2 regions of the Paenibacillus terrisolis genome follow, and region 1 is predicted to be linked to the other one. Evidence: riboswitches for the same ligand, from Rfam matches in the RefSeq annotation. Region 1 holds a riboswitch; the other holds the start of a gene.
What was found. A riboswitch is a leader RNA that binds a small molecule or an ion and turns the genes downstream of it on or off. The one in region 1 is predicted to bind thiamine pyrophosphate.
Positions count from the first base shown of each region.

Region 1 (22,768 bases):
TCATCAGCAGCCTAATTACCCACGGCCCTTCGGGTTCGGCCGACGGCGCCCTTCGCTTTAAGGACGGCAAAACCATCGCTTTTAGCCATGTATACCGCTTTAACGGCTCCGCCAAAAACGCCAAAATCAAAGAAATTCGCTCATATGAAATAGAGGTGACCCGCTTTGCCCGTTAATCCCTCGTGTTTTTGTTTTTTCGCAGGTCCAAAGGAGCTTGATTATAAAATTTTTTGAACTGATGATAGAAATGGCTGACGTTATCGAACCCGGATTCAAGGGCGATCTCCACGACGCGAAGCTCGGTAGTGATCAGCAAATTGCGGGCGACGGCAAGCTTCAGCCGATTGATATATTCCGTAGGCGTCTGCTGCAGGTATTGGCGAAAGGCCCTGTTGACATGCCCGGGGCTTCTTCCGGATAGTTCGTAGAGTGCTTCCAGTCCGCGGAGCATATTGTCCTTGAGCTGCATTTTCGCCAGAGCATGCTCGAGCCAAAGCGGTATCTCCGGCTTCCGGATGTTTTCCGGGGTGAAGAAATACCGGGTGAGCAGATCGATCAGTACGCCTTTAACATAAATCCGGGCTTTCATTTTATCGATTGTGCCGAGCATTCTGACATGCTCGAAATGCCGGACGAATTCCGCAATATCCGTCTCCGACAGCATGGCGACTGGCGGGAGGGGCGAGGTCAGCAGCGCGGACATGTACTCTTCGTTTAGATAGGCAAAGGCTTCGCGAATGAAGCCGGAGCGGCAGGGCACGTTCAAAAAACGGCAGTCGGATTCCCCATTATGTTCGTATCTATGGATGTCGTCCGGACGCATGAACACAAGGCAGCCCGCTTTAAGCAGCTGGGTCTGTCCGTTAACGATGTGGATGCATTCCCCTTCGCTGATCGCGAAAAACTCATAAAAAAAATCATGGGTGTGCTCCGGAGAGACCTGGGACAGGGATTCGACCCAAAACGGATTGACCAGCAGCTCCGGATCGATGTGGTTTTCCTCGGCGTAAACGATCAAGATGATTCCCCTTTCCGATACTTGATGATGTTAAAATAGCACATGACTTGGGTGAACACAATACAAGAATGAAAGCGATTCCTTTGATACAATCAAGACATGCAGGCAAGAAAAAAGTACAATAGGAGGAATCAACCGTGCTGCTTATCGATTTGAATGGAGCTTGGCAAATGAAACGATTGGATCAGTCCGACTGGCTGGAGGCTACCGTACCTGGCTCCGTCTATAACGATCTGCTCCAGGCCGACAAAATGCCTGATCCGTTTTGGCGTGACCAAGAGTATGAAGTGCTGGAATTGACGAAGTACGATTACGAATATCAAAGAACCTTTGAAGTGGGCGGCGGCGTTTTGGATCATGACCGGGTCTTGCTGCTGTGCGAAGGGCTGGATACCCTGGCCGAGTTGTTCATCAATGGAAAAAATGTGCTGAACAGCGATAATATGCATAGAACCTATGAAGTTGACATCAAGCCATGGCTCGTAACCGGAGAAAATGAAATCCATGTCATTTTGCGTTCCCCGGTGGAATACGTGCTTCGCAAGCAAGCGGAACGTCCGCTGATCGGCTGCGCCGACGCGGTTCCGGGCATTTCCCATTTGCGCAAGGCGCATTCCATGTTCGGATGGGATTGGGGCCCTCAATTGCCGGACCTCGGAATCTGGAGAAACATTTCGATCCGGGGATACGACGAAGCCCGGATTGACGATGTTTATGTAACGCAAAATCACGAGCCGAATCAGGTCACTCTGGATGTCCGGGTTCGGACGGAATCGTGGTCCGACGCTCCCCGGGAAATTATCGTGAAGGTGCAGACCCCGGCCAAGGAAACGCTGGAAACCCGCACGTTTGAAATCAAGGGAGCCGATCATCATCTTACGCTTGAAATTAAGGATCCCGAGCTGTGGTGGCCGCATAATCTTGGCGAGCAGCCGCTGTATCTCCTTGAAGTGGAACTGGCCGAGGAAGGACATATTCTGAATCGCCGGGAGATGAAAATCGGGCTCAGAACGATCACCGTGCTGCAGGAAGAGGATAAATGGGGAGAATCGTTCCAGTTTGTAGTCAACGGAATTCCGTTCTTCTCCATGGGCGCCGACTATATCCCCGAGGACAACATTTTTCCGCGCCGCAGCCGGGAACGGACGGAGCGCCTGATCAAAAGCTGCGCCGACGCCAACTTCAACACGATTCGCGTATGGGGCGGCGGCCATTATCCCGAAGACTACTTCTACGATCTGTGCGATGAATACGGAATCGTCGTCTGGCAGGATCATCTGTATGCCTGCGGCGTGTATGAATTGACCGACGAATTCAAAGAGAACATTACGCACGAGACGATCGATAATATGAAACGGCTTCGCCACCATGCTTCCCTCGGCTTGTGGTGCGGGAACAACGAGCAGGAGCTGGCCTGGGACGAATGGAACTGGGCTGAACAGACTTCCCTGCAGCTGCAAGCCGATTACATTAAAATGTATGAAGTGCTTTTGCCCGAAATCGCCAAGGAAATCGATCCGAATACCTTTTACTGGCGCGCTTCGCCATCTTCGAAGGGCAGCTTCGACAAACCGAACGACGAGAATTACGGAGACATGCATTATTGGGACGTATGGCACGGGAAGAAGCCGTTTACCGAATACCGGACCCTTTTCCCGCGTTATATGTCGGAGTTTGGTCTCCAGTCCTTCCCTTCGCTGAAGACGATCGAGACCTTTACTTTGCCGGAGGATCGCAATATTTTCTCCTATGTGATGGAATCCCATCAAAAGAACGGCACCGGGAACGAAAAGATCCTGTATTACATTGGGGAAACTTACCGGTATCCCAAAAGCTTCTCTTCGCTGCTGTACGCTTCCCAGCTCATTCAGGCGGAAGGCATGCGGTGCGGCGTCGAGCATTGGCGCAGAAACCGCGGTCGCTGCATGGGGGCCTTGTACTGGCAGCTTAACGACTGCTGGCCGGTGGCTTCCTGGTCAAGCATCGATTATTTCGGGCGTTGGAAGGCTTTGCAGTATGAAGCCAAGCGGTTTTTTGCCCCGATTCTCGTATCGGCCTGCGACGAAGGAACGAAGGTTTCATTGCATGTCTCCAATGAAAGCAAGCAGCCGGTCCAAGGCCAGTTGATTTGGAAACTGCGCAATTCGCGGTCGGAAGTTCTGCAGCATTCCGAGAAAACGGTGGAAATCGCCGCCTTTACATCGGCGGAGCTGGAACAGCTGGACTTTGCCGAGACCCTGGATACCAAGGAAAAGAAACGGGAAACCTATTTCGAGTATGCTTTTGTCGTCGATGGAGAGGTCGTGGGCTCAGGCACCGTGCTGTTCGTGAAGCCGAAGCATTTCCGCTTCGTCGATCCCGAAATTACGGCCGTGGTCAAGGAAGAAGAAGACCGCTTCATCGTAACGCTTGGAGCTAAAGCTTACGCCCGGTTCGTGGAGCTGGATTTCCCAGGGCTTGATGCGATATTCAGCGACAACTACTTTGATCTGTCCGCCGGAACGCAGAAAAACGTTACCATCGCAAAATCGGATATGAGCAAGCCGTATTCGCTGAAAGAGTTGAGCCGGCAGCTGACGGTTCGCAGCGTATTTGATATTTAACGCATTCTTGGAAGAAGAGGTTGTCCCGGAAGCAAATTGGCTCATTTGCCGAACCGCTCAATTAACTGAAAAAGCTGATCGTGCTCAACTGAGTTCGAGCCTGGCATACTTTTCTTTTTGCTGAATGGGGCTGTCCTGGTTTTGGCCTGAAATCATCAATCAACGGCAAGCGGCTTTTCTCGAAGCGCTCTCGAATAGCGTTCTCAAATAACGGTACAAAATGGCCTTATTTCACCCCAAAATCGCGTTTTCCTAAAAATAGCGGTGCAAAATGGTCCTATTTTCGGCAAAACGTCCAGAGTCGAGGAGGAAAGGAACCCTTCTGAAGAAATAAGGCCATAAAAAGGCGCTATTCATTCAGAATGAGGCTTCTCCAGTGGAATAAGGCTTTAAAAGGTCGCTATTTTAAGAAGTGTCGGAGGAAAGCCGTGTTTGGGGACGGCGTTAACCGAACCAGATAATTAGCTTCTGCTCAAGAAGGGCAACAATAAACTAAAATGAAGAAATGGCGGTGCATAGGGATCTTTCCCGGCACCGCCATTTCCTCATTTTAGCCGATTCATTCATGAAATGAGTTGTCTCATCAACCAAGCGAAAGGAGTTGCGTTTGAGGCAGCTCCTTTTGGCGTTATTGGGGCGCTTGACTTTTTCGCTGGAGAAGAATATATTGAGTTTAAAGTCATTGAGTATGGAGTCAACGAAATGAACAATTCGGATTCGCACCCAAAACAGGTTAAAACGCGGCGACAGATGCAGAAAGAGCAAACCAGGCGAAAGATCATCGAAACGGCCATGGTTTTGTTCGCTCAAAATGGGCTAACCGCCACCCCAACCTCCGAGATCGCCAAATCGGCCGGCGTATCCCACGGGACGGTATTTGCGCATTTTCCCGCACAGGAGATCTTGTTGGAAGCCGTGATCGAAGAATTCGGTTTGCGGGTCTCCGCCAGACTGCATGAGCTGGCCGCAAAAGGCAGCAGTCTCCGCGATATGCTCAGCGCGCATCTTGCCGGACTGTCGGAGTTCGAGGAATTTTACACCAGATTGGTGATCGAAGGCCGTCTGCTGCCGGAAAGCGTAAGGTATACGTTAACCGCGATTCAGTCGTCGATGTCTTTGCACATCAGCCAGGCCGCGGAACGGGAGATGCAGGAGGGGCTGATTCAAAACATTCCGCAGCACCTGCTGTTCAATACATGGATCGGGCTGATCCATTATTATCTGGCCAACAACGATTTGTTCGCCCCGGGCGGCTCCGTCCTGAAGCGGTATGGGGACGAACTGCTGGAGCATTATCTCGGCTTGATCATGTGCAAAAGCGATAAAAGTTGAACTAAAGAAAAGCCAAATGGTAAGAGTGTGAAATTAAGTTGAACTAAAGAAAAGCACACGGCTGCCCTTGCAGCGAAACTTCTGGTTCAACTTATATAGACGCAATGACAAAACCAAAGGAGAGTGTATTCAAATGAAAACCTGCATTGCTTGCGGAATGCCGATGAGAGAAACATCCGATTTTGCCATGGGGGATCCCGAAAAGGATTACTGCGTGCATTGCGCACGTCCGGACGGATCGATGCAGTCTTATGAGGAGAAGCTGGAGTCCTTATCCGGGTTTATGGTAAGGACTCAGGGGTTGGACCCGCTGGCCGCCAAAACGGCCGCCCGCGCCATGATGTCCAAGCTGCCCGCCTGGCGGGAGATGGGCCGCGAAGGGGAATAAAGAAGATGGCGGCGCTAAGTGATCTTCATAATATCAGCACGGTGATGGAGAGAAAGCTGAAAGAGGCCGGTGTCGATACGCCGCAGCAACTGGCCGATCTCGGATGCAAGGAAGCTTTTTTGAGGCTAAGACTAAAGGACCCCGGCTGCTGTCTCAGTGCGCTGTATGCTCTTGAAGGAGCCATCGAAGGAGTCCGCTGGCATCACCTGCCGGATGATGTCAAGCGGGAATTGAAGGCTTTCCATAAAACACTTTCATAATCAGGAGGATAAGTTATGAATGTAAGTAATTCCTTTATGGCATTTGCCAAGGAAGCTCCGCGGCAGCAGGAAGCGTGGATGGCATTGGTCCGCGAGCTGGACGCCGCAAGCCGGCTGGACAAGAAAACCGAAGAGCTGGCTTATCTGGCGGTGTTGGCTTCGGCCCGTCTCACCGGCGGGATCCCGTTTCACGTCAAGCAGGCGAAAGCGCTGGGGGCGTCGCGGGAAGAAGTGATCGGCAGTGTTCTGGTGGGGCTGCCCGCAGTCGGAAATGCGGTGATCGAGGCCCTTCCGGTGGCATTAACCGCGTTTGACGAATAACTTGACACCATTTTCGGACTATTTTTGCAGAATAGGGAAGCCAATTAACATTTACATAGTTGCACTTTTGCAGGCATGTTCTTAATTTTGCCCAATAGCCAAAAGTTCGGTCCGTCCATTTTGTCCGAGCCGGATTTTTTGGGCCGATACTTGGGCGATTAGCCATTGTACTGTAAAAATCAGGCAGTTAAGAGAGTCGGTATTTTTTTCATTCAAAAAATTGAAGCGATTCTCTCAACAGCCTAGAAGCCATCCAGGGATGGCTTTTTCTTTTTGAAACACAACTTGACTCCGTCAAATTAATTATTTGACTAAGTCAACTAACTGGATTATGATAGGTTCACGCAATACCAGCGGAGAAGGAGGACTCCCCATGAATTCCGTCAATAATCCAACCGTCTACGCGGTTCGCAGGTTCAACCGCTTTTATACGAACGTTCTAGGGCTGCTCGATCAGCACATGTTAAACAGCGAGTTCTCGCTATCGGAAGCCCGCGTGCTGTATGAGATCGGGCATCGGGAGAACTGCACCGCCAAAATGCTGGCCACCGAGCTCGGGATGGACCCGGGTTATCTCAGCCGTATGATCAAGCGCTTCGACAAGCTTGGCTTGTCCTACAGGGAACAGTCCGGAGAGGATGGACGCCTGTATTATTTATATTTGACCGATAAAGGGAAAGAAACGCTTTCCCGGCTCGACGAGCTGTCGAACGGGCAAATCAACCGGATGGTGAGCCGATTGCCGGAAAATGAGCAGCGGGATCTGATCGCCGGAATGAATACAATCGAGCGGACGTTGTCGGATAAGCCGGTTATCCCGCCGGACAAAATCGAGATTCGCACCGAACTGAAGCCGGGGGATGCGGGTTATTTGATCTATCTGCATGGCATGCTTTATCGGGAGCTTGGCTATAATTACGAATTTGAAGGATATGTTTGCAAAACGTTTTATGACTTCTTCCAAAAGTACAACTCCGATAAAGACCGGTTCTGGCTAGCCGAAGCCAACGGAAATATCGTCGGCGCGATTGCGATCGTGGGTCACACGCCGGAAAGAGCCCAGCTTCGCTGGTTCCTCGTGCTTCCGCAGTATCGCGGCACCGGACTTGGCCGAAAGCTGCTGGAGGAGGCGATGCGCTACTGCCGGGAGCGGGGATTCCGGACGGTGTTTCTCGAAACGACGGAGGATCAGGAAACGGCAATCGGAATGTACACGAGGGCGGGGTTCCGCAGGGTCGCGGAGCAGCTCCGACAAATGTGGGGCAGACGGCTGTTGGAATTGACGTATGAGTTGAACTTGGAATAGCCTATAGGAGACAAGTATCCTAACACGGCTGGAAAGGGGAACTCATTTCATGAAATATTTGATTGTAGGAACGGGCGGTACCGGAGGATGCATCGGCGGGTATTTGGCGCAGAGCGGACAAGACGTGTCTCTCATCGCAAGAGGGGAGCATTTAAAAGCGATTCGGGAAAAGGGGCTGATTATCCGCTCGTCGGAACGCGGACTCGTCCGGGTGAATAACGCCAAGGCCTACGGCGCGGATGACAGTTTCGGCAAATACGACGTGATATTTGTATGCGTAAAGGGATATTCGCTGGATGAGGCGGTCTTGACCATTCAAAAGGCGGCCCACGATAAGACGGTTGTCATCCCTATTTTAAACGGACTCAGTGCGGGAGAGAGGCTGGGGCGGGCTCTGCCCGGCATCACGGTTTTGGACGGCTGCGTGTATATCAGCGCATTTATTACGGCGCCCGGTGAAATCACGCAGAGCGTGCAGCTTTTCCGCGTAGTTTTCGGACCGGATGAAAGTACGGCGGCCGATATGGACGTGTTGCTCCAAATCCGGTCCGATCTGGAGCAGGCGGGCATCGAAGCCGTTCTCTCGGACAACATCAAACGTGATATTTTCCGCAAGTTTACGTTTATTTCCGCTTTTGCGGCATGTGGAGCCTATTATGGCGTACCTGCGGGCAAGCTGCAGCAGATCGGCGAACCGCGCGACACGTTCATCTCGCTGCTGCAAGAACTCGGGCAGGTAGGAGAGGCGCTTGGCGTTTCGCCGAGCTCCGGTATGGTAGCGGAAAATCTGGATATATTGGCCGGCCTTAATGCCGATTCGACCGCTTCCATGCAAAAGGATCTCGATGCCGGCAAAAGCACCGAAGCGAACGAGCTGATTTTCGATGTGATCCGCCTGGCCGGACAGCACGGAGTAGAGGTCCCTCACTACCGGAAAGTTGCGGACAAGCTGAGCAGCCTATAATCGCTTTATGGAAATGAAAAAACGAAAAACTTCGATTTATGAAAAAGAGCTTCCAAGCGGGGGGCTCTTTTTATTTTGAGAATGATCAATTAAAGCGGTTTAACGCACATGCGTTCTTATATTTTACATTATTAAGCGAATGTAAGGCAAATTAATCGTCCGAATGCTTGTTTTTACACAATAAGACACTGTCATGAAAATGTATTTAACAAAACCGGTTTAATGTATTAGACGTACTAGTACGACTCGAAAGGAACGATTGATATTGGCAACTATTGACGATGTAGCCAAGGCGGCGGGGGTATCCAAAAGCACCGTCTCCAGCGTTTTCAGCAAGAAAAGACCGATCAGCAAAGAAGTTACCGAACATGTCATCCAGGTGGCGAAGGAACTGAATTATCGGCCGAATTATTGGGCCCGCAGCCTGGTAAACAAAACGACGCGCATTATCGGCCTCAATATGAGGGGGGAAAAAGCGGCGAAGCTGAACCAGTTTCAATACTCGCTGCTGAACGGAGTACTTCCCGTGTGCTATGAACGGGGGTATCGGCTTTTAATCAACACCTTGTCCTCGTCCTATTTAAACCAAGTAGAGCATCTTGTCTCCGATCCGGTTGACGGAGAAGTCATTCTCGACGCCGTTACCGGAGACCCTCGAATCAAGGATTGCCTGGAACGGGATTTGCCTATTGTCGTAGTCGGACGTCCTTCGGATGAGGATCGTTCCCGCGTTTGCTACGTGGACAACGACAATATCGGGATCGCGGCCAAAGCGACCGAGTACCTGATTGCTTTGGGGCACCGGAGTATTTTGTTCCTCAATGCGCCGGTCGACCGGACGGTGGCCGTCGATCGCGGGTTGGGATATCTGAATGCGTTCGCTCAAGCGGGATTGGACGCGCCGAAGCAAATGATCGTCCATAAGCCGGATGAGATCGATTTGGCGCAATCCTTCGGTTACGAAACGGCTCTGGCTTCGCTCCGGGAGAATCCCGAAATCACGGCGATCATCACCGATACGGATGCGATGGCGCTTGGCGTTTACCAGGCCGCGGAGGAGATGGGATTATCCATCCCTGAGCATTTGTCGGTGCTTTCCTTCAGTTATGACGGTCCTACCGCACATGAATTTGTTCCTGCGCTGACCGGGGTTCGCCTTCATGCCGAGCGGCTCGGGACGGAGTCGGTGCTCTTGCTGCTCGAGCAGCTTGAAGCGAACAAACGCTTGGCCAAAAGAACGCTCATCCCGGCGGAGCTTATTGTGCGCGACTCTTGCGCAAATCCGGCAAAGCTTAACCCGAAAACCCAAGAAACATGAACCTGAGGCCTATTTTAAGGAGGAAAAGTTACGGTGAAATATAAATTACGTGGATTATTTGCATTTATGGTGGCCGGCTCCATGCTGCTTTCGGCTTGCGGAAATTCGGCGACGAATACGGGGGCGCCGGCCGGAGAGACCCAAAACAACGCGTCGGCGGATGCCAATCAGGGAGCGGGAAGCGGCGAGATGAAACTCCGCATTCTATCGGCAAACGTTGGCGGCAAAACGCCGGAGGAAAACGCGAAATTCGAAGCGGAAATCAAACGGTTGACGGGAATTGACGTGACCCTCGAACGTCCAGCCAGCGATTACGACCAGAAGGTGTTGACCGTGCTGGGTTCCGGCGAAAAATACGACCTCATCGAAGGCAGCGACCTTGGGAAGCTGAACGGCTTCGTTAAACAGGGCGTGCTGACGGATTTGACCGATTTCGTACAAGGGTCGAGTCAACTCTCCGATCCATCGGTGATTCCGACCGATGAATGGGATCAATTGAAAGGCGACGACGGCAAAATTTACGCCGTGTTCTCCAAATTCCAGGGCGGAACGATGCCTATCGTACGTAAAGACTGGCTGGACAAGCTGCAACTGCAGGAGCCCAAAACGCTGGACGATTACTACAACGTCCTGAAAGCCTTCAAGGAGCGGGATCCGGACGGGAACGGAAAAGACGACACTTACGGGCTCAGCACTTCCGGACTTTACGATATCCAGGGCTTCATGAGCGCGGCCGGACTTAAATACCGCTATGTGATGAAGGATGGAAAACGCACGATTCCTTACGCTTCCGACGCCGCTGTTCCCATGTACGAATGGTTTGCCAAACTGGTGAAGGAAGGCATCATGGATCCGAACTTCGTGACCAACGATACGGGAAAAATGCGCAACCTGTTCCTGACCGACCGCGTCGGCATGGTCACATATTGGGACGCTTGGGTAGGCATGTTCAACAGCACGCGAAAAGAAGCGGATCCGAACACTACGTTCCTGGCTGAGGGGCTTGCAAGTGCGCCGGGTCCTGACGGTACGCTGCTCATGCGCCGCGGAGACCCCGATTATTGGATGATGCCGGCGAATGCGGAACATTCCGATGCGGCCAAGAAATTCCTTGAATTCTGGCATACGGAAGAAGGAATTACTTTGGGAAGCTTGGGGATAGAAGGCGAAGATTACACGAAAGACGGCGACAAGTATACCTTGACGGATGAAGGCAAGGAACACAACATGGACCATGGCGTTCCGTTTTGGTACAACGAAAACGTGAAGCCGAAATTCCCCAAACTGCCTGGGGTTCAAGAGGCTCAAGATTTGGCGAAGCAGTACGCAACGCTGGAGCTGTCGCTGCCGGAATGGAGCGACGCCGAAAAAATCGTTCAGAATTATGCGCTGAAGGCCATGTCCGGTCAAATGCCGGCCTCGGATGCCGTGAAACAAATGCAGAAGGAGCTTAAGGCGGCAAACCTCATCGACGAATAAACGGCTTGGCCCGGTCAGGATGTGATGAAGCAATGAATGCGCTTCGGAAGTATGGCGCTCTTTATTTGATGATGCTGCCTGTCGTCGTTTACTTTTTGATCTATGGATATTACCCGCTTATCAAAGGCCTGGAGCTCAGCTTTCAGGAATACCGGCTGATGGGTGACCGTCCATTTAACGGAATGGCCAATTACGCGCAGGTTTGGCACGACCCTTTTTTCTGGAAGTCGCTGGCCAACACGCTGGTTATCGGCGGAGGCATCCTGGTTTTTGGTTTTGCGGCGCCGCTGCTGATCGCGCTGTCTTTGAACGAAGTGCTGCACGCCCGCTTCAAAAAAACGGCGCAAATGCTGCTTTATATTCCTCATTTGCTGTCCTGGGTGGTTGTCGGGGGAATGTGGATCTTCCTGCTTTCCCCGGACACGGGTCTTGTGAATCTGCTGCTGCAGCGCTGGCTCCATCTGCCCCCGATCCACTATTTGGCGGACGCTTTTTGGGCCAGATGGGTCATGATTCTGGTGGCGACGTGGAAGGACATGGGATATAACTGCATTTTGTTCCTAGCCGGGATCGTGTCGATCAATCCTTCATTGTATGAAGCGGCGCGAATGGATGGAGCATCGCGCTTGCAGCAGGTCAAGTATGTCACGATTCCGCAGCTGTCAGGGACGATGAAAGTTGTTTTTTTGCTGAATACGCTGGGCGTGTTGAGAATTTTTGATCAAGTTTTTGTATTGAGGAACCCTTCGACTTCTCCGGATGTCGACGTACTGATGATGTACACGTTCCAAAAAGGGATCATGGATATGCAGATCGGCGTAGCGGCTGCGGCCAGCTTCATGGTGCTGGTATTCACTTTGGCGCTGACTTTGTTCGTCCGGAAAATAACCCGATTCGACGAGGTGGGCTAAATGACGGGAATGGAGCGGTTCGAACGCGCCGGCTGGAAGAACCGGCTGTTCGACGCCGTAAACGGATTGTTTTTGCTGCTGCTCATGCTGACCATGATCATTCCTTTTCTAAATGTTATATCGCTTTCGTTCTCTTCCGGCTTTGCATCGATGCAGCCGAATATCGTTTTGCTGCCGCAGGAATTCAGCACGGAAGGATACCGCACGATTTGGGAGAGCCTTGATCTGTGGCGGCCGTTCATGAACAGCGCCGTCGTGACGCTGTCCGGGACGCTGCTGCATGTGCTGCTGTCCTCGCTGGCCGGGTATGTGCTGGTTCAACCCCGGGTTCCGGGGAAGAAGCTGATGGTTACGTTCGTGCTGATTACGATGATGATTCCCCAGGAAGCGGTACTCATTCCGCTGTACGTCGTCAACAAGGACTTTCATCTTATTAATACCTTGGCGGTGCTTGTGCTGTCGGGACTCGTATCCGGTTTTTCGATTCTGCTGATGAGGAACTTCTTTATGAGCATCCCCTTTGAAATTGCCGAAGCGGCGAGAATCGACGGAGCCGGTGAATTCTGGATTTACACCATTTATATGAGGCTGGCCGCACCGGGACTCGCTACCATCTCGCTGTTCGAATTCGTGAACCGCTGGAACATGTTCACCGCACCGCTTATTTTTATTAACGACAGCATGAAATACACGCTGCAAGTCGCTTTGAAATCGCTGATCGTCGATACAAGCAGCGTTTCGAGCAATTATATCATTACGACCAACGTCAAAATGGCCGGCATCATCATTGCGATTCTTCCGCTGGTTGCGGTGTATCCGTTCGTGCAGCGCTTTTTTATGAAGGGAATCATGCTTGGCGCCAGCAAGGAGTAACGGTCAGGAAGGAAAGGAGCCGTGCTTCATGTCATTAAATATGGATTCGGGTCGCCCGTCTTCCGCCCGGTTTGGGCATACGCTGCATCTTCTCCGCGAACAGCAGCGGAGCTATCCCGAGCTTGCCTTTCAGGTGCCCGAGGGAGTCGAAAAAATCGATATCCGTTATCGCTACGACAAAAACGAGGCGACGGTGGTCGATATCGGCCTCCGCTCTCCGGCACGCATTGTGGGCTGGAGCGGAGGGGCGCGGGATCGTTTTTTCGTCGGAATGGAAAAAGCCACGCCGGGTTATCTGCCGGGAGCGATCATTCCCGGAACATGGTTCGTCCTGTTCGGCGCTTATCGGATTCCCGAGGAAGGCTGCACCGTTGAACTGCAAATTTCGTATACATTTAGTCATCCGCGGTGGCTTAAGGGCGACCTGCACACGCATACTGTCCACAGCGACGGCAGTTACGCCGTGGCCGAGGCAATGGCCCTATCGAAGGAAAAAGGGCTGGACTTCCTGGCGCTGACCGATCACAATACCGCTTCACAGAGCTTAGCCGCTCCGATGTATGACGAGGAGTTGCTGCTTATACCCGGAGTGGAATTGACCAGCTACAGCGGCCATGCCAATTTGCTCGGGCAGCCTGACGCACTGGATGACTTCCGTGTCCTAACGCCGGAAGCGGCGGCGGAAGAACTGGGCAAGGCGCAGGACAAAGGAGCGTTCGTGTCGCTCAATCACCCTTTTTGCGATGATTGTCCGTGGGAGCTTGGCTTCGATGTACCGTTTGACGCGATCGAGGTATGGAACGGCCCGTGGAGGGAGCTTAATGAGAGGGCAGTGGGGTGGTGGCAGCAACGGCTGGCGGAGGGCCGGAGAATCATTGCCTTAGGCGGCAGCGATACGCATCGGCCGCACCCGCTTGTGCAGCATGGATCGCCGACGACCTTCGTGCTTGCGGAGACGGAAACGACACCTGCCGTCATTGAGGGAATTCGGAAGGGGCGAGTTGTGCTGAGCATGGATCCGGACGAAACCTTCATGACATTGACCGCGGGCGGCGTCGGGATCGGCGGCGAATTGAAAGCGGCCGGACTTTCGGAGGTTGAGCTGGAAATTGCCGTCGACAAAGCCCGAAACGACCGAATCTGCTTGTGGTCCGACCATGGACTGGAATTGGAATGGGCAGAGGCGCACGGTCAACGGACCATCGCTTGCGTAATGCCTGCCGACCGGTTGTTTTACCGCGTAGAGGCACGCCGTTATTTGGAGGAATGGGACAGGGAGGTTATGACCTGCCTGACGAATCCCGTGTATCTGCTCTAAACCCGTCTCATTACTGCCAAGATTAGGAGAACATTGTATAATGGCGGCAGGAGGCGATTCCAGATGAATGTGGAGTTCTCGCAGCCGGTTCATGCCGTCAGAATAGTATCCGTCGTCAGCAGTTTTCGCGGCGGCGGAAATACGGAGCGTTTGGTCAAACGGGTGGAATCGGAAATACGGCAATTGGCCGAAAATAGGCAAATCCCCGTTGAATTTGAGCATGTTTCTTTGGCCCGTGCGGATATCCAAACGTGCCGGGGATGCCGCATTTGCTTTGAGCGGGGCGAGCAATTGTGTCCGATCCGCGATCAGGTGGCGGATATCAATGGCACAATCGTTCAGGCGGACGGCATCATTCTGGCTAGCCCGGTATACCTTGAGGATGTTAACGGGATCATGAAAAATTGGATGGACCGAATGGCTTACCAGTGTCATCGTCCCGCTTTTGCCGGAAAAGTTGCCGGAATTTTGACGACTTCGGGAGGGGGGACTTCGAACCGTGCCCTCCAAACGCTGAATATCGCTTTAAACTCCTGGGGTGTGCGCATCGCCTCCAAAGCAAACTTCAGAACCGGAGCTTTGATGGAAAACGAGGAAATTAGCCTCAAGTACGGCAAAGGAATAAAGCGATTTGCGCTGCAATTATTTGAAGGCATCCTGTATAAATCCCGCAAGCCTTCCTTTTATGCGCTAATGTCTTTCAAGGTTCAACAAAGCCACCGGAAAATTCAGGCCCGCACCGGCAAAACCGAAACGATCGATTACGGGTATTGGCTGAACCAAGGCTGGCTTGAGCCGCGTGCCAAGTATTACTTTGCCCCGGAGTGCGGTTGTCTTAAGCTTGCCTCCGCAAGGTTTCTTGGCAAGGTGATTTTCAGGCTGATGTTTCGCTGAACGCAAACCGCTTTGGTATTGACACCGCTGACAAGGATGGGTAAAGTTAGGGTTAGTTGAATAGCAAGTCCACTAGGGGCGCCGTTAACGGCTGAGACGAGAAGAATCTCGGACCCTTCGAACCTGATCTAGTTCATACTAGCGTAGGAAAGTGGAGCCGGCCTAATATATTTTCGCGTTTTCTATTTTTTGGATACGTGCAGCCGCTCCCTTTCCGGAGCGGCTTTTTTGCGTTCGCTTCACCGCTGGCGGATGGCGGATCAACCGGCTTGCAGATCGACAATCCCTTAACAAGTATCAGGAGGAGAATCCATGGAGACGACAAGCTTTACGCTGGGGCTTCGCTCGCAGGCGGACGCGATTTTCCGGGCAATTTACGATCATCCCTTCGTGCGCGGGATCGCAAGCGGACGTTTGCAAAAAGAGCAGCTGATTCATTATGTCAAGCAGGATTACGAATATTTGAACGCTTTTATGCGAGTCTACGGCATCGCTATCTCTAAATGCACGGAGCGCGAGGATATCGCCATGTTTAATGAGCATATCTCGTTTGTCCTGAACAGCGAAATCCATCCGCACCAAAACTTCTGCGCGGTCGCAGGCGTGGATTACGGCAAGCTGCGCGGATACCCGCTGGCCCCTTCGGCGCACCATTATATCCGCCATTTGCTGACTGTGGCCCACGAGGGCAGTCTGGGAGAAATTATGGCGGCGCTGCTTCCTTGCCCCTGGACGTACCAGGAGATCGGACAAAGGCTGATTGAAGAAGTGAAGCCGACCGAGTCGCATCCGTTTTATGAGTGGATTCATTTCTACGGGAATCCGTCCGGCGATATCCTGAGCGAGTTTGGAGACCGCCTGGACCAATGGGCCAGGGAGGCTACGGCGCGAGAGCGGGAGAAAATGACGGAACATTTTCTGCTCAGCTGCCAGTTGGAATACTTGTTCTGGGATATGGCCTATAAACAGGAGACGTGGCCGGTGGATATTCCGGTCGGAACCGTGGGGTAACGGCAAGCCCTTCGCGGATTTTGTAAACGATCCAACCATTCGAAAAGAAAGAGGGCGATTGAACAATGAGCATTCTTGAAAATGAATTAAGCGGACTATTAACCAAGGTTCAACGGGTCAAACCGCTGGTCCACAATATGACGAACGTTGTCGTGACAAACTTCACCGCCAACGGCTTGTATGCGCTGGGCGCTTCGCCGGTGATGGCGTATGCGCCGGAGGAAGTCGCCGATATGGCCGCCATCGCCGGGGCGCTTGTGCTGAATATCGGCACCTTGTCCACCCCGCAGGTCGATGCGATGATCGTTGCCGGCAAATCCGCGAACAAGCACGGCGTGCCGGTGCTGCTTGATCCGGTGGGCGCGGGGGCGACCCGTTTCCGGACCGAGTCGGCGCAGCGGATTTTGCGCGAGGTGAAGGTGTCGCTGCTGCGGGGCAATGCCGCCGAAATCGCCCATCTCGTCGGCGAAGTCCGCGAGATCAAAGGCGTCGACGCCGGTGACAGCGCCGTGGCGGAAAACGCCGAACTGGCGGTGCGGGCGGCGCGGAAGCTGGGCACGGTGGTGGCGATCACCGGGCGCGAGGATATCATCACCGACGGGAAGCTGTGCCGGGTCGTCAGCGGCGGTGATCCTCTGCTGACGCAGGTGACCGGCACAGGCTGCCTGCTGACGTCGGTGCTAGGCGCTTTTGCCGCGGTGGATAAGGACCTGCTGCTGGCCGGAACCGCCGGGCTGGCGTTCTATGGAGCCGCCGCGTCGCGCGCCGCGGAGCGGACGTCCGCCGCCGGGCCGGGCAGCTTCCAGATCGCCTTCCTGGACGAGCTCGCCAAGCTGCATCCGCATTCGCTGAAAGGCCACGCCGCCGTCCGGGAGATCGAAGCCGCCTCCGCGGGAGGATGGTGGGTGGGATGAGCGCCTTGCCGAACAAGCTGACGGCAGTTCCGAGGGCGCTGACCATCGCGGGCTCCGATAGCGGCGGGGGCGCCGGGATTCAGGCGGACCTGAAAACCTTCCAGGAGCTGGATGTATTCGGCATGTCGGCGATCACCGCCATCACCGTACAGAATACGTTTGGCGTGCGAGGCGTGTATCCGCTGCCGCCGGAAGCCGCGGCGGAGCAGATCGATGCGGTTGGCTCCGATCTGGGCGTTGACGCCCTCAAGACGGGCATGCTGTTCAGCGCGGAGATCATCCGGGCCATAGCGGAGCGCATCCGCGTCTTCGGCTGGACCCGGGTCGTGGTCGATCCGGTCATGATCGCCAAAGGCGGAGCGGAGCTGCTGCTGCCGGAAGCGGTGCAGGCGCTCAAGCGGGATTTGCTCCCGCTGGCCTTAATGGCGACGCCGAACATTCCCGAAGCCGAAGTGTTGTCCGGAATTGCTATCCGGACGATGGAGGACCGGCGGGAGGCAGCTCGGCGCATTCTGGACCTGGGAGCTAGGCAGGTAGTGATCAAAGGCGGGCATGACAACGAGGACGGCGAACGGGTCGTCGACCTGCTGTACGACGGTACGGGGTTCACCGAGTTGGCCGGCCGCCGCATCGATACCGCGCACACGCACGGTACCGGCTGCACCTTCTCCGCGGCGATCGCCGCCGGCCTGGCGAAGGGTTTGTCCGAGGAGCGCGCGGTGGAAGTAGCGCGCGATTTTATCCAGGCCGCCATCGAAGACGGCCTGGGGCTAGGGCACGGCCATGGCCCGACGAACCATTGGGCCTACGGCCGCCGGGAGGCCCGCCGATGAGCGGCGTTGGCGGCGGGCGGGTGGCTTCTGCGCAAATGCGCGAGCAGTTGCGCATGTACCTGGTCGTCGGCAGCGTCAACTGCCGGCGGCAGGGGCCGGTCGCCGTCGTGCGCGAAGCGATCGCCGGCGGTGCGACCTTGGTCCAGTTCCGCGAGAAGGGAACTGGCGCATTGACCGGCGAGCCGATGCGGGCGCTGGCTCGCGAGCTGCACGCCGTCTGCAGCGCCGCCGGCGTGCCGTTTATCGTCGACGACGATGTGGAACTGGCGCTCGCCATCGGCGCCGATGGCGTCCACGTCGGGCAGGACGACGAGTCGGCCGGGACGGTGCGCGAGCGGATCGGCAATCGGATCCTGGGCGTATCCGCGCATACGGCGGACGAGGCACGGATCGCCATCGGACACGGCGCCGACTATCTCGGCATCGGCCCGCTGTATCCGACCGCGTCAAAAGAAGACGCCCACGCGGTTCATGGTCTCGGAATCCTCCGGGAGCTGCGGCATCTGGACATCGACCTGCCGCTGGTAGGTATCGGCGGGATCACGGCCGAACGCGCGCCTGAGGTCATCCACGCCGGTGCTGACGGGGTAGCGGTCATTTCCGCGGTCACGTCGGCGGACAAGGTTCGGGAAGCCGCCGAAGGTTTGTCGAGAGCCGTGAGCCAGGCATTAATGGACCGTTAGGCAATAAACAAACCGTTCGGCAGCTATTCAATTCCTACATCATCAACTCATCGTAAGTTGTCCTGTCGGGTGCGCTCTGGCGGCGGGCAAGGGAGGCCGGTGGAATACCGGCATCATCAATTCATCGGCTTCTCCAACACTTTAACGGGAAAACCTCCATTTATTTTGGAAAAATTTCTCTTAAATCAGCAATTAGCAGGAAAATCTCCTGCTAATTCGGCATTAACTAAGTCAAAAGGGGAAGATTCAGTAAATTAATGGGGTTTTTTCCTGTTAATTACGCTGAATCGTTCCCCTTTTTGAAATTAACGGGAGTTTTTCCCGTTAAATCGACGTCCTCTCGTATTTCCTCTCAAGGAGTTCAGTTTAGAAGTTCAGTCTAGTGCTAAGTTCATGCGCCCTCCTCGAGCCAACCTTCCCTCCCGAACCAAACCAACTAGCGACTCCACGAACCGTCTCTCCCGGCAAACTAACTAGCGACTCCACAAACCGTCTCTCCCGGCAAACCAACTAGCGACTCCACGAACCGTCTCTCCCGGCAAACTAACTAGCGACTCCACAAACCGTCTCTCCGGCAAACCAACTAGCGACTCCACGAACCGTCTCTCCCGGCAAACCAACTAGCGACTCCACGAACCTTCCCTCCCGAACCAAACCAACTAGCGTCTCCACGAACCGTCTCTCCCGGCAAACCAACTAGCGTCTCCAACAAACCGTCTTTCCTCGCAAACCAGCTTTCATCACGAAACAATCTTCTGCTCGATCATTTTCACCATGGCATGCTTGTGCGAAATCCCGATGAATTGCAGTCGAATACGACTTCCTTGCTGTTCTGGGTCAGCCAGTTGCGATATTGGGCGAGCAAATCGCCGGAATGTCCTTTGTTGGCGGTAGGTTCTTTTTCCGGAGGGGGAGCGGTAACCGACTTGTCCACGACGCCCAGCAGGCTCGATAGCTGCGGCAGCAGGGAGATATCGAGCGGCGCCTGTGCATTTCCAAGCCTGTGCCTCCGCTTGGGAGGTATCGCTTGAAAGGTAAGACCGGGGCTTCCCGCGAGTTCATCCTGAGTTAGCTCGCGATCCGATGGCTCATTCGCGTTCTCCCCAAAGTTTATTTTTTTCGCCAGGCCAAGCGGTAAACGGGATTCCTTGGGGCGGTCAGAATAGGGTACAGCCATACGACGAGCCTGGTGGAGATCCACTGGCAGATGAGGGCTTGAATGACGATTTTCCAGTCAATGATATAGGCCGTGAGCAGAAAAATAACGCCGTTGAACCAGAACAGCGTAGTTCCCGGGTTCATCTTTTTATGCCTGGCTATGGCGAGCGCGACAAAACCGATACCGCCGTTGGTCAGTCTCTGCATGAGCAGGAGGCAGATCCCAAGGCCGAGAAAAAGGGAACCCGCAAGCAGGTTCATCCATTCATTCGAGAAAGGCGTGCTCCCATACACCTCGAAAAAGTTAACGGAAACGGCGGTCACGGTAATGACCATAATTGTTCCGACGGCGCTGAGGCTTCCAAGATAATGGACGGCGAACAGCAGAAACAGGATGTTCGTGCTCCATAGCCCAATGCTGAGCGGCAGGCCGATCCAATGCTTGAGCAGCACCGCAAGGCCTGCGCATCCCCCGGCGGGAACGGAATGGGGGAACAGGAACACGCCCATGCCAAACCCTTGAACGATGGAGCCGGCCAAAATATAGGATCCTTTTTTTACGGTGCGCCGAAGCAGAGAACGTCCGGGTACGGCGGCGAGTTTCATTTTCACAAAGCCATCATCCTTTGATTGGGGAATCAGACAGCAAGTCCTGCTTACATTAGCTAAGCTATGCGCCGAAAGAATGAGGAATGCCGGAAGAAATCGCCTACTTTCCGACACAAATGCAGGTATAAAAGTTTATAAAGTTTGCTGTCCTTGTTTAAAGGGATTATAGATTGCGATATGGAATTAAATTTATCGATCCCAATGTTTAATTAAGGAGGCGATTCCCCAGTGAACATTGTCAAAGAAATGATCCTGCAATTGTTTTTCGCCTTGATGCCTTTCGTTATGTTTATCGCCTTCTACCGGAATAAGGCTCAAAGCTACTCGCAAAGGTTTATGAATTCCGCAAGCGTAATCAGCCTGTTTTTTTCCATGACCTTTGGAGCGAACGTAGTTCATGGATTTTTTTATGATATTCGTTACATCATGATGTTTTTCGGCCTGATTTTTGGCGGGCTGCAGACCGGGTTTATCGTTCTGGGGGAGTTTTGTTTGTTTCGCGTTTATCTCGGGGGTGAAGGGACAACTTCTGCGCTTATCATCGTGGCTGCCACGTTCCCGTTATCGGTGTTTTTTTACAGGCTGTTTCAAAAAACGAACCGTAAATCGCTGGTGATTTTCTCGGCAGGGTTATCCTTTTCTATCATCCCGCTGATCATCGGCAATCTACTTCGCCCGGGTTATATCATGAATAACCTCACCTTGCAGATTTTGATCATCCCCATGCTCAATTTGATCGGGAGCTGGCTGCTGATTACTTTGTTTAAAAAAGCGGTGTCAGACAAAGAGCTGTTCATCAATTATACGCAGGACGAAAAAACACGGGCGATCAGCCATATGGCCGCTTCGCTCGTTCACGAAGTGCGAAATCCGCTGACGGCCGTCAAGGGATTTCTGACGCTGATCCGGGACAGCTCCCTGGATCGGGAGAAGCTGGAGCGATATATCGATATTTGCGTCAGCGAAGTGGAGCGGACGGAATATGTCCTTTCCGAATATTTGTCGATCACCAAGCCGATGACGGATAAACAGGAGCCTACGGACTTATTGGAACTGCTGAAAATCACCGTCGACGTAATGAAGCCTTACGCCAATATGAATAACGTGGAGCTCGACATGAATGATCCGATCGAGCCGGTGTGGATCCTGGCAAATCCCGATAAAATCAAACAGATTCTCATTAATTTCATGAAAAACGCGGTGGAGGCCTGTTCCGAAGTTTCCTATGGGAAGGGGAGAGTGTCCGTGGGTCTTCGACCAACTCCCAAAAAGGTGAGTTTGACCATCGCAGATAACGGGGTCGGGATGACCGAGGAACAGCTAAATCGGCTGGGCTCGATTTATTTCTCGACGAAAACCAGCGGTACGGGCCTCGGTCTAACCTTTTCCTATCAAGTGATCAATGCTTTGGGAGGGACGATTGCGGTCCGCAGCGAACCCCGGACGGGAACCGTGTTCACGATTGATTTGCCTCTATATCATCGTAAGGCGGAGCACGCCGGAGTTATCCGGTCGTTGGAGGAGGTAGGCTCATGAGCGGAAAATGGTGGGTGAAGCTTGGAGTAAGCTTTGTGCTGGTCTCCACCTTCATGTTATTTGGCTTTTTCGTATCGCTGTATGTGGCGCTTACGGGGGGAGAACAATTCTATGCTCCGCTTGTGTTGATTGCGGCTTTGGGAATTTCGGCGTTTGCCGTTGTCCGCGTTTTTGTGCCCGCCCGTCCTCTGATCCAATATCTTTCGCTGCTTGGATTTCTTCTGTTGTGCGGCTTGACGGCATTTGGATATGGAGCAAGGCAAGACTATCTGGACAGCATTACGATCAGGGAACGGGAGGTAAGGCTGTCTGATTATCAACCTTTCAAGGATGGGTCGAAGGTTGTGTCATTGGATAAGCCGGCGGGGCTTTCCCTTCGGTCGGAACTGCCGCGGCTTGACGGAGCGACCGCGCTGTATCCCTTGTATTCGGCTTTCGCTCAGGCGGTATACCCGGAGAAGGAGTATGGTCCCTACTCCAGCGAAGTGATGGGCAATTCCACGCCGGAGGCCTATAAGAACCTGATGGAAGGCCGCGTGGACATCATATTTGCCGCCGCTCCTTCGAGCTCGCAGTTGCTGGAAGCCGAGCGCAAGGACGTGAAGCTGAAGCTGACTCCAATCGGCCGCGAAGCGTTCGTATTTTTCGTGAATAAGCGGAATCCGGTAAGCGGACTTTCTACGGAACAGATTCGGGAAATATATTCCGGGGAAATAACCAACTGGCGGGAGATCGGCGGACCCGACGAGAACATTCGAGCTTTTCAGCGGCCGGACGACAGCGGCAGCCAAACGATGCTGCAGAAGCTGATGGCAGGCGAGGAACTGATGCCGCCTCCTAAGGAGGATGTCGCTGGAGGCATGGGCGAAATGATAGAACGGACGGCCGACTACCGGAATCATAAAAATGCGCTGGGCTATTCGTTTCTCTATTACGCCACCGAAATGGCCCAAAGCGGAAACATCAAGCTGCTGGACATCGACGGGGTGAAGCCGGACCCAACGACGATCGCAAACGGCAATTATCCGCTTGCCGCGGA
Region 1 is NZ_JBKFGG010000001.1:421,163-443,930, reverse strand. Features, by position in the region: gene ACI48K_RS01960 (nuclear transport factor 2 family protein) at 1-176, shown strand, start outside; gene ACI48K_RS01955 (helix-turn-helix domain-containing protein) at 173-1,018, opposite strand; gene ACI48K_RS01950 (beta-mannosidase) at 1,156-3,621, shown strand; gene ACI48K_RS01945 (TetR/AcrR family transcriptional regulator) at 4,324-4,953, shown strand; gene ACI48K_RS01940 (zinc ribbon domain-containing protein) at 5,087-5,341, shown strand; gene ACI48K_RS01935 (TfoX/Sxy family protein) at 5,347-5,601, shown strand; gene ACI48K_RS01930 (carboxymuconolactone decarboxylase family protein) at 5,617-5,922, shown strand; gene ACI48K_RS01925 (bifunctional helix-turn-helix transcriptional regulator/GNAT family N-acetyltransferase) at 6,296-7,228, shown strand; gene ACI48K_RS01920 (ketopantoate reductase family protein) at 7,278-8,192, shown strand; gene ACI48K_RS01915 (LacI family DNA-binding transcriptional regulator) at 8,458-9,510, shown strand; gene ACI48K_RS01910 (extracellular solute-binding protein) at 9,544-10,989, shown strand; gene ACI48K_RS01905 (ABC transporter permease subunit) at 11,022-11,900, shown strand; gene ACI48K_RS01900 (carbohydrate ABC transporter permease) at 11,901-12,773, shown strand; gene ACI48K_RS01895 (CehA/McbA family metallohydrolase) at 12,802-14,091, shown strand; gene ACI48K_RS01890 (flavodoxin family protein) at 14,155-14,985, shown strand; TPP riboswitch at 15,050-15,152, shown strand; gene tenA (thiaminase II) at 15,298-15,996, shown strand; gene thiM (hydroxyethylthiazole kinase) at 16,062-16,910, shown strand; gene thiD (bifunctional hydroxymethylpyrimidine kinase/phosphomethylpyrimidine kinase) at 16,907-17,743, shown strand; gene thiE (thiamine phosphate synthase) at 17,740-18,426, shown strand; gene ACI48K_RS01865 (hypothetical protein) at 18,970-19,098, opposite strand; gene ACI48K_RS01860 (hypothetical protein) at 19,196-19,603, opposite strand; gene ACI48K_RS01855 (YitT family protein) at 19,537-20,190, opposite strand; gene ACI48K_RS01850 (ATP-binding protein) at 20,422-21,729, shown strand; gene ACI48K_RS01845 (PstS family phosphate ABC transporter substrate-binding protein) at 21,726-22,768, shown strand, end outside.

Region 2 (8,325 bases), on a different contig from region 1:
TGCTTCAGAGAAACTTGAGAAAATGATTCAGGCGGGACGGACGGCAGTACTGATGGAAGTAACGTTGTTTCCTTACTGTGAGCAAAAAGTAAATCGATTTCGTTTGATCGATGCCAAGATTAGAGCGGCTGAGCAAGTACTGGGTATGATCCCCGATCTGAACGAAATGCCGTTACCCGGTCAGAATAACGACGAGATAACGGCAATGGCGTGGCTGCTTGCTGCGGATCCTGACGAAGTGGACTACATCAAGCGCTGGGTACAGCTCATGCTGGATGTAGAGCGGGTTGAGATGAAGGATGTCCACAGCACGTCTTCGTTTAACGCCGGTACTTGCTAAGGAGATTTATAGTCTCCGCTTACTCCGGCTTATTCTGCTGCTCTCTCATGCGAGCGGCGATTTCGCGTTTCATTTGCAGAAAGAGTGATTCCTCTTGGATTTCATCCCGGCGTGGACGCGAAAAAGGAACAGGCATGGCGTGAAGAACCGTTCCGGGCCGGCCGGAGAATAGATAGATTTTATCGGATAACATCAGCGCTTCTTCTATGCTGTGAGTAATCAGCAGGACGGAGCGTTTATTTGCTTCCCACATCTCAAGCAGCCAGCGCTGCATGTCGCTTCGGGTCAATGCGTCGAGCGCGCTGAAAGGCTCGTCCAGGCACATGACCTCTTGATGAGCCAGCAATCCTCTTACAAAAGACGCCCGCTGCTGCATGCCTCCCGACAGCTTATGCGGGTAAGCCTTCTCGAATCCTCCAAGTCCCGCTTTGGCAAGCCACTCGCGGACTTCGATCCGTGAGCTTCTTCCGGCGGTGCCCGCAATCTCCCGCGCCAGCATCACGTTATCCTCAATGCTTCGCCAGGGGAACAGCGCAGGCTGCTGAGGAACGTAGCTGATATGTCCCCGCTGTCCGGTCACCTTCTTTCCCTCCAAGTATACTTCTCCCGAATCCGGCTCCGTAAGACCGCCGATGATATGAAACAGCGTGCTTTTTCCGCAGCCCGAAGGACCGATGATCGATACGAATTCGCCGGATTGCACTTCCAAAGAAATATCGTGAAGCACAGGAAGATCGCGGCGTCCTTCACGAAAGGTTTTGCTGATTCCGCGAACCTCCAAAGCGGGAGGGGCCGTTGTTTCGGTTTGTTCCATAGGCATATTATAAACCCTCCTTATCGATTTCGACGATCCGGTTTGTAGCGGATCAGCCATTTTTCCAACAAGGTTACGGCCGCGAACATCGCCAGGCTAATGACCACGATGATGGCGATGGCGACGAAAATTTTATCCGTCCGAAACGATGCTTTTTGCAGCAGCATATAGTAACCGATGCCTTTGTCCGCCCCGATCCATTCGGCGATGACCGCGCCCATGACGCTGTAAGTGGCCGCTATTTTGACGCCGGAAAAAATGGAGGGAAGCGCATAGGGGACTTCCAGCTTGCGAAAAATAGCCGCTTTGGACGCCCCGATCATTCTCATGTAGTCCAGCATCACCCGATCGGTGCGGCTCAGTCCGTCCATGGCGGCCACGGCGACCGGGAAGAAGCAAACGAGCGTAATGACGATAATTTTGGGCAAAAGGCCAAAGCCGAACCAGATCATGAGCAGCGGCGCGAGCGCGATACTGGGGATATTTTGGCTTAAAATAATCAAAGGATACAGGGAAGTCTTCAGCACCGGGATGTTATGCAGCGTAAACGCAACGAGCAATCCGACCAGAGTGCCGATGGCAAACCCAAGCAGCATCAGCCGCAGCGTCGCTTGCGTGTGATCCCACAGGCCTGCGGCGCCGGCAGCCGCTTCTCGTCCGACATCGGTCGGGCTGGGCAGAATCCATTTATCGATGCCGAAATAAGCCGTAGCCGCCTGCCAAACCAGTAAAAACAAGATGACCGCCACAAGGGGCGGCCATACGTTGTTCCACAATCCGCGGAGCTTCATGGACGATATTTCTCGATCAGCTTATCCATGCTGACGCCTTTCGGATTGTAGGAAATTTTGATTTGAGAGATGATGCTTGGACTTCCGAACTGAATCAGTGCCTCGTTCATTCGCTTCACGATGTCCAGAAGCTCGTCCAGATCGCCCTCCATGGTTGTTTCAAGCGGGTTCACCTGATATTTGACGCCGGCAGCCTGAATGACCTCGATGGCATGATCGACATACGGAATGACGTCTTCGCCGTTTGGCGTTTTGGGAAGAACTTGAATACTGAGCAAAGCATTTGGCATGTTCAACAATCCCTTCATCATATAATAAAATAAAATCTTATTTCACACTCTTGCCTGACGGCTTTTCATTAGCTCAATTTCTACAAATCAGTTCGCAGGCAAAAAGTCGTTAGTAAACGCGGATTTTACGTCAAGCGGCTTATCGAGCAGGCCGCGTTCATGCATCCAGTCGGAATAGTTTTGCCATACTTCTTCTTTTTGCTCGCCCCAGCGGGCAGCGTCATCCTGGTATTTCGGGCTGAGCCATTTCTGGCTTGCCTCAACAAGCTTCGGATCCAGATCGGGCACGGCTTTGATCAGGATTTGCGCCGCTTCCTCCGGGTGCTCGATCGCGTACCGGTAGCCTTTGGAGACGGCGCGCATGAACGCTTTGACTAGGTCCGGATCGCTTTGGATCGTTTTTTCGTTCGTCACGATCACCGGAGTGTAATAGTCGAGCTTATCCGAGAAATCTTTAACGTAGAGCATATCGAGCGGCTCGCCGCGCAGCTCGGCTTCGACGCCGGTCCAAGCATAGAAAATCCAGGCAAAATCAATATCGCGTTTCACGGCCGTAAAATAGTCGGCATCGCCGATATTGAGGAATTTGACTTTGCTGACGTCGGCGCCCTGCAAATCCATAATCGATTTGATGACCGCCTGTTCCACCGGGGAACCCCAACCGCCATAGGATTTTCCCTCAAAATCCTTCGGAGATTTAATGTTTTTATCCACGGGAGCCGCAAAGCCCGAAGTGTTGTGCTGAATGATCGCCGCAATCGACACGAGCGGCACGCCTTGCGTCCGTCCTTGGGTTACGTTTTCCTGTACACTGATGCCAAAAGGCGCTTCGCCGGAAGCGACCATGGCTTCCGAACCGCCGGATCCGGGCTGAACAATGTCCACATCAAGACCTTCTTCTTCGAAGTAACCTTGATCCTTGGCAACGTACAGGCCGGTGTGATTGGTATTGGGCGTCCAGTCGAGCACGACTTTGATGTTGCGCAGTTCCTTCGCGGGTTTATTGTCCGGCGCGGCCGCATTTGCCGGATCGCCGGTTTGGCTGCTTGAATTTTTGTCCGCTCCGCAGCCGGTCAAAGCAAGGATCAGGCAGCAGGACAGGGCGAGAGTGAGCAACGCCTTGGAAGTAAGTTTCACGAATAACCTCTCCTTTAATCGTTTTTTTAAAATCCGCAGTCTGTGTGATGCATGGGCCTGAAATGGTTCGGACGCAAAAAACGCGCCCCGGACCGGGACGCGTGATGGACGTTGGATAAGCTGCAAACAACTATCCTAACAAAATGATGCTTCCTACGCTGGCATTACCCAGATCAGGTTAAAGGGTCAGTATCTTGAAGGGATACACTCTCAGCCGGCCGATTCCAGCACCCCTGAACTATTCAGTTGCGGTTTTCTCTAGTCATTATAAATTTGAACCCATCATATGTCCAGCAGGGAATTCCGAGGAATTTATTAAAATTAATGTAATTTGCTTTTTGTCCGGAAGACCGCTATAATACAAATAATTGATAATTTCGAAAAGGCGATATTCAAACATTGAAAAGAGTGTCACTTTTAAACTGGAACTTTTCTCAATGTGTGAATTTTTTTTATGTTATCGTAGAAAAAGGAACATGTTAATCTGAGTAGCAGGAGGTATACCTTCATGGAAACAGGAACAGTAAAATGGTTCAATGCCGAGAAAGGTTTTGGCTTCATCGAAGTGGAAGGCGGAAATGACGTATTCGTGCATTTCAGCGCAATCACTGGCGAAGGCTTCAAAACGCTTGACGAAGGCCAACGCGTACAATTTAACGTTGTTCAAGGCAACCGTGGTCCACAAGCCGAAAACGTTGTAAAACTGTAATGCAGGCTCAACTGCTCTTAACGCGTGCGTTAAGAGCAGTTTTTATTTCATTTGAAATGAAATAGGTTAGTGCTTCCGAGGCAAGTTTTGGCTGAGTTCGAGTTAAAATGGCTTACAAAACTTTTAGGAGGGGAACCATGAACTACCGTAAAAAAACGTTGGAAGAAATTCCTGAGGAGAACACGCCGGTTTGGTCTTGTACCAATGAGGATTGCAACGGATGGATGCGGGATAATTTTGCGTTTGACTACAGTCCGGTATGTCCTTTATGTTCCTCCGAAATGGTTAAAGGGACTCGAATGTTGCCTTTGCTGGTGAATACGAACCCTGACCAGAAAACGCTGGCCAAAGGGATCAAGATTGATCGTTGATCAACTACATATCTATAGAATATCAGACAGTCGTATTCACTCCGGTGAATACGACTGTTTTTTTGGGTATAAAGTCATATAAACAGCATTGCAACCTGACTAAAAATCTAATATGTTTAGAATTAATAAGGTGATGGATCAACTTAGAAGGGGGAAATATAGCCTATGCCCGGTAATTTCAAGGTGACTTCCCAAGTATTCGATATCCCCTCCGGCAAAAACCAACGTAAATTCGCTATCATTCTCTCTTGGATCATGATCACCGTTTCGGCGGCGGCCATTCCATTAGGGATGAGGGCACTTCCCGAAATTGAACCGTTTCTGCCTGCATCCATCGCTTGGCTTATTTTCGGCGACTTGCTGACTGCTTACATCATTTACAGCCAATATCGGGCATCCGGAGTTCTTTCTCTGCTCGTATTATCATGCACTTACTTACTGACCGGTCTGCTCACGACGGCACATATCATTACCTTTCCCGGCTTGTTTTCGGACACTGGGCTGCTCGGAGCCGGAAGCCAGAGCGCAGGCTGGTTGTGGGTATTTTGGCACTCCGGGTTTCCCGTCGGGATTTTTCTCTATTTAATTGCAAGTGTATATGGGACAAGGCCTATAGAATCAAAGGCGCAAATCGCCCGGTTCGGATATATCGCAATTGCGGGCACCATTCTGCTCGTCCTCTTCATTATAAAATTAGCGACAACTTGGGGCTTTTTGCTGCCGGACATTATGGATATGAACGATTACCATGAGCTTATTTCGTCGGGAATCGGTCCAATCATCTGGCTTATCAATTTGGCGGCGCTCCTTTTTATGATCGGAAAATTCAGAGGCGGCAGCATTTTGCATCTATGGATTTCGGTGGCGATCCTTGCGCTGCTTCTGGATGTGACGCTTACCCTATTGGCCGGCACCCGTTTTACGTTAGGATGGTATTTAGCGAAAATCATTTCGGTCATCGCCGCAACAGTTGTCATTTGCTCCGTGGTGAACGAAGTCAATCGGCTCTTTATCAGGCTGTCGCAGCAGCACCGGCAGCTTCTTGAGTCAGGTAGACAGCTGGAGCAAGCCAACGAAGAGCTCGTCCGGCTTAACAATTTGGACGGGCTTACGGAAATTCCGAACCGTCGGCGGCTGGACAAAATATTAACCTGGGAGCTGGTTCATCCGGAGGAACGGCATGTTCCGCTGGCCTTGTTAATCCTTGACGTGGATTGTTTCAAAGCTTATAACGATTATTACGGGCATCAGGGCGGGGATTACGTTTTGAGGCAGGTCGCCCAGACAATCCAGGAGGAAGTGAAAGAGGACCTGGGGTTTGCCGCTCGTTATGGCGGTGAAGAATTTGCGGTACTGCTGTCCGGCAAGGATGGACAAGAGACGTACCTCATAGCAGAAAAGGTCCGCAAAGCCATCATGAAGCTGAATATCGCTCATGAGAAGTCTACGGCGGCCAGCGTCGTCACGATCAGCATCGGCGGATTTTGTCTGGCTCCCGAGGAGTCAATGGACCAAGACGAATGGATTCGGCGGGCCGACCATTGCCTATACCAGGCCAAAAATACCGGACGCAATCGCTGCGTAATCGAAGGCTGGGCAAGAAAAAACGCCTCCCATTAATTGGGGGAGGCGTTGCTTGCTGTAAGAGTATGGTATTGTTTAAGCATGAACAGTCGCCAGCGAAGGATCATGCCATAGGCTAATAAAAAGAAAAGGGCACCGGTTTGTAAAACGGAAACATACTGTTCCACGACTTCGTGAAGCCCGAGTCGGAGCGCGACCAGACCGATTAGAATAAAAATAAAGCTGCGGGAGCGCTGTGCAAATATTTCGCCTTCCGAGACCTCAAAGCGGGTTGTTTTAATTAAAGGGTAAGAGAACAACAGCCAGCCTACCGCAAAAGCGATCACTCCCCAAAGGAAAGGGATATGCGTTTCGGGAACGACAAACAGGATGAAACCGGTGGTCATTCCAAGCGGAGGAATAACGATTTTCTTCACGGTAACGGGCCGGCGGCTGGCCTTCAGCCGGATGAAAAGAACGAAGACGGCCATGGCGGCGGCACCAAACGTAAGGACCAGTCTCATATATACAGGGTTAATTGCGGTCATAGGACGATTCCTTTCTGCGAAGGTTTAGGGAAAACTCGAAAAATTTAGGTAAAGATGACGACTTTATCTTTAAAATTCTTATAATAATATTTATTATTTAATATGGATTCTTGTTAAATATTATAGCACAATCTAATAACCAATGTGGAATCCTGTTATGGAAAGGGGAATGAATATGAATAGCGAATTTACGGTCGCCGTCCATTGTCTTCTGTTTCTATACGTCAAGGAGGAACGTTTGGTGAATAGCGAGCAGATTGCTTGCAGCGTGCAGACACATCCGGCCCGCGTGCGGAAAGTTCTCAGCCTGCTGCGCAAGCAGGGGTACGTGACGACGAAGGAAGGATGTGGCGGGGGGTACCTGCTGACTGCCGATCTGCGGGATATCCGTCTCGGCGACTTATACCGCCTGTTCGCGAGCGGTTCACTGCAGCCCGGGTGGATTCCGGGCCGTGAGGAATCGCCTTGCTACGTATCCTCCAATATTCATCATGCGATGGACCGGATTTTTCGCGCCGGGGAAGAACGACTAAACGCTTATTTTGATGAGATTACGTTAGCGGATGTGAAACACCTCCTTGATGAAAATGAGGCAGCGGGAACCTCCGAATTGCCGGAAGGCCATGAACTGACATTTTACGTCGGCTCCTACGCTTCCAACTTGGAGCCGGGCATTTACTTGTGCGGCTTAAATCCGAAAACCGGGGAATTGCGAAAGATTCATCAAACCTCAGGTATCGCCAATCCTTCTTTCCTGATCTATCGCCAGGAGCAAGCGCGTCTGTATGCTGCTAGCGAGACGGGGACAGGAATGGCAGTGAGTTATGCGGCGAATCCGGCGGACGGGCGGTTATCCAAACTGAATGAAATCCCGACGGAAGGAGCGGATCCATGTTACCTTTCATATTTGGCCGTAGAGCGGCCGTTTCTGCTCGCTGCCAACTATTCGAGCGGGAACATTAACAGCTATGCGCTGGATGAAAACGGAACTTTGGCTCAAATGGCTTCTCTCGTCCGGCATGAAGGAATCGGCTTCCGCAAGGATCGCCAGGAAGCGGCGCATGCTCACAGCATTGTCCCAGGCCGGGACGGGAATTACGTCTACGTATCGGATTTGGGGCTTGATCAAATCGTCATTTATCGTGTGGAGCAGGGCGAATTTGTGAAGCATGGACAGGTGGAGCTTCCGCCGGGTGCCGGGCCGCGGCATTTGGTCGTCCATCCGTCGGAACGTTATGCTTACGGGATTAACGAATTAAACAACACGCTTACCGTGTACTCGTATGATCCTGGCCAAGGAAGTCTGAAAATCATTCAGCATGTGAATTCTCTTCCCGAGGATTTTTCAGGCGAGAGTATCTCCGCCGATATTCATGTATCGCCGGATGGCCGTTATGTATACGGGTCCAACCGGGGACATGACAGCATTGTTCGCTATTGCGTCGACCCGGTCAGCGGAAAGCTCAGCGAGCCGGCTTGGTCGAAAGCGGGTGGAAGCTGGCCGCGAAATTTTGCGGTGCTGGAGGACTTTGTATTGGTAGCCAACCAGTATTCCGACAACATTGTGGCGTTCCGAAGAGACGCCGGGACTGGGAAGTTGTCCGCGACCGGACAGGAGCTTTCAATCAGCAAACCGTCTTGCATCGAGCCGGCAAAGCTGATGTAAGATCATGCGCGGAGCTTACTTTTTCGCTCCGCTACCCCAAGGAGGGTGTCTCGAAAGTCATCTATGACGGCTTTGGGGACACCCTCTAAAACTTAT
Region 2 is NZ_JBKFGG010000059.1:212-8,536, reverse strand. Features, by position in the region: gene ACI48K_RS25560 (hypothetical protein) at 1-340, shown strand, start outside; gene ACI48K_RS25555 (ABC transporter ATP-binding protein) at 360-1,160, opposite strand; gene ACI48K_RS25550 (ABC transporter permease) at 1,175-1,945, opposite strand; gene ACI48K_RS25545 (thiamine-binding protein) at 1,942-2,235, opposite strand; gene ACI48K_RS25540 (ABC transporter substrate-binding protein) at 2,323-3,372, opposite strand; TPP riboswitch at 3,506-3,617, opposite strand; gene ACI48K_RS25535 (cold-shock protein) at 3,881-4,081, shown strand; gene ACI48K_RS25530 (cold-shock protein) at 4,219-4,452, shown strand; gene ACI48K_RS25525 (sensor domain-containing diguanylate cyclase) at 4,618-6,072, shown strand; gene ACI48K_RS25520 (CcdC family protein) at 6,069-6,563, opposite strand; gene ACI48K_RS25515 (beta-propeller fold lactonase family protein) at 6,739-8,229, shown strand.
Region 2: it holds a riboswitch for thiamine pyrophosphate, as region 1 does, so the genes downstream of both, ACI48K_RS25540 (ABC transporter substrate-binding protein) here and tenA (thiaminase II) in region 1, are expected to answer to the same signal.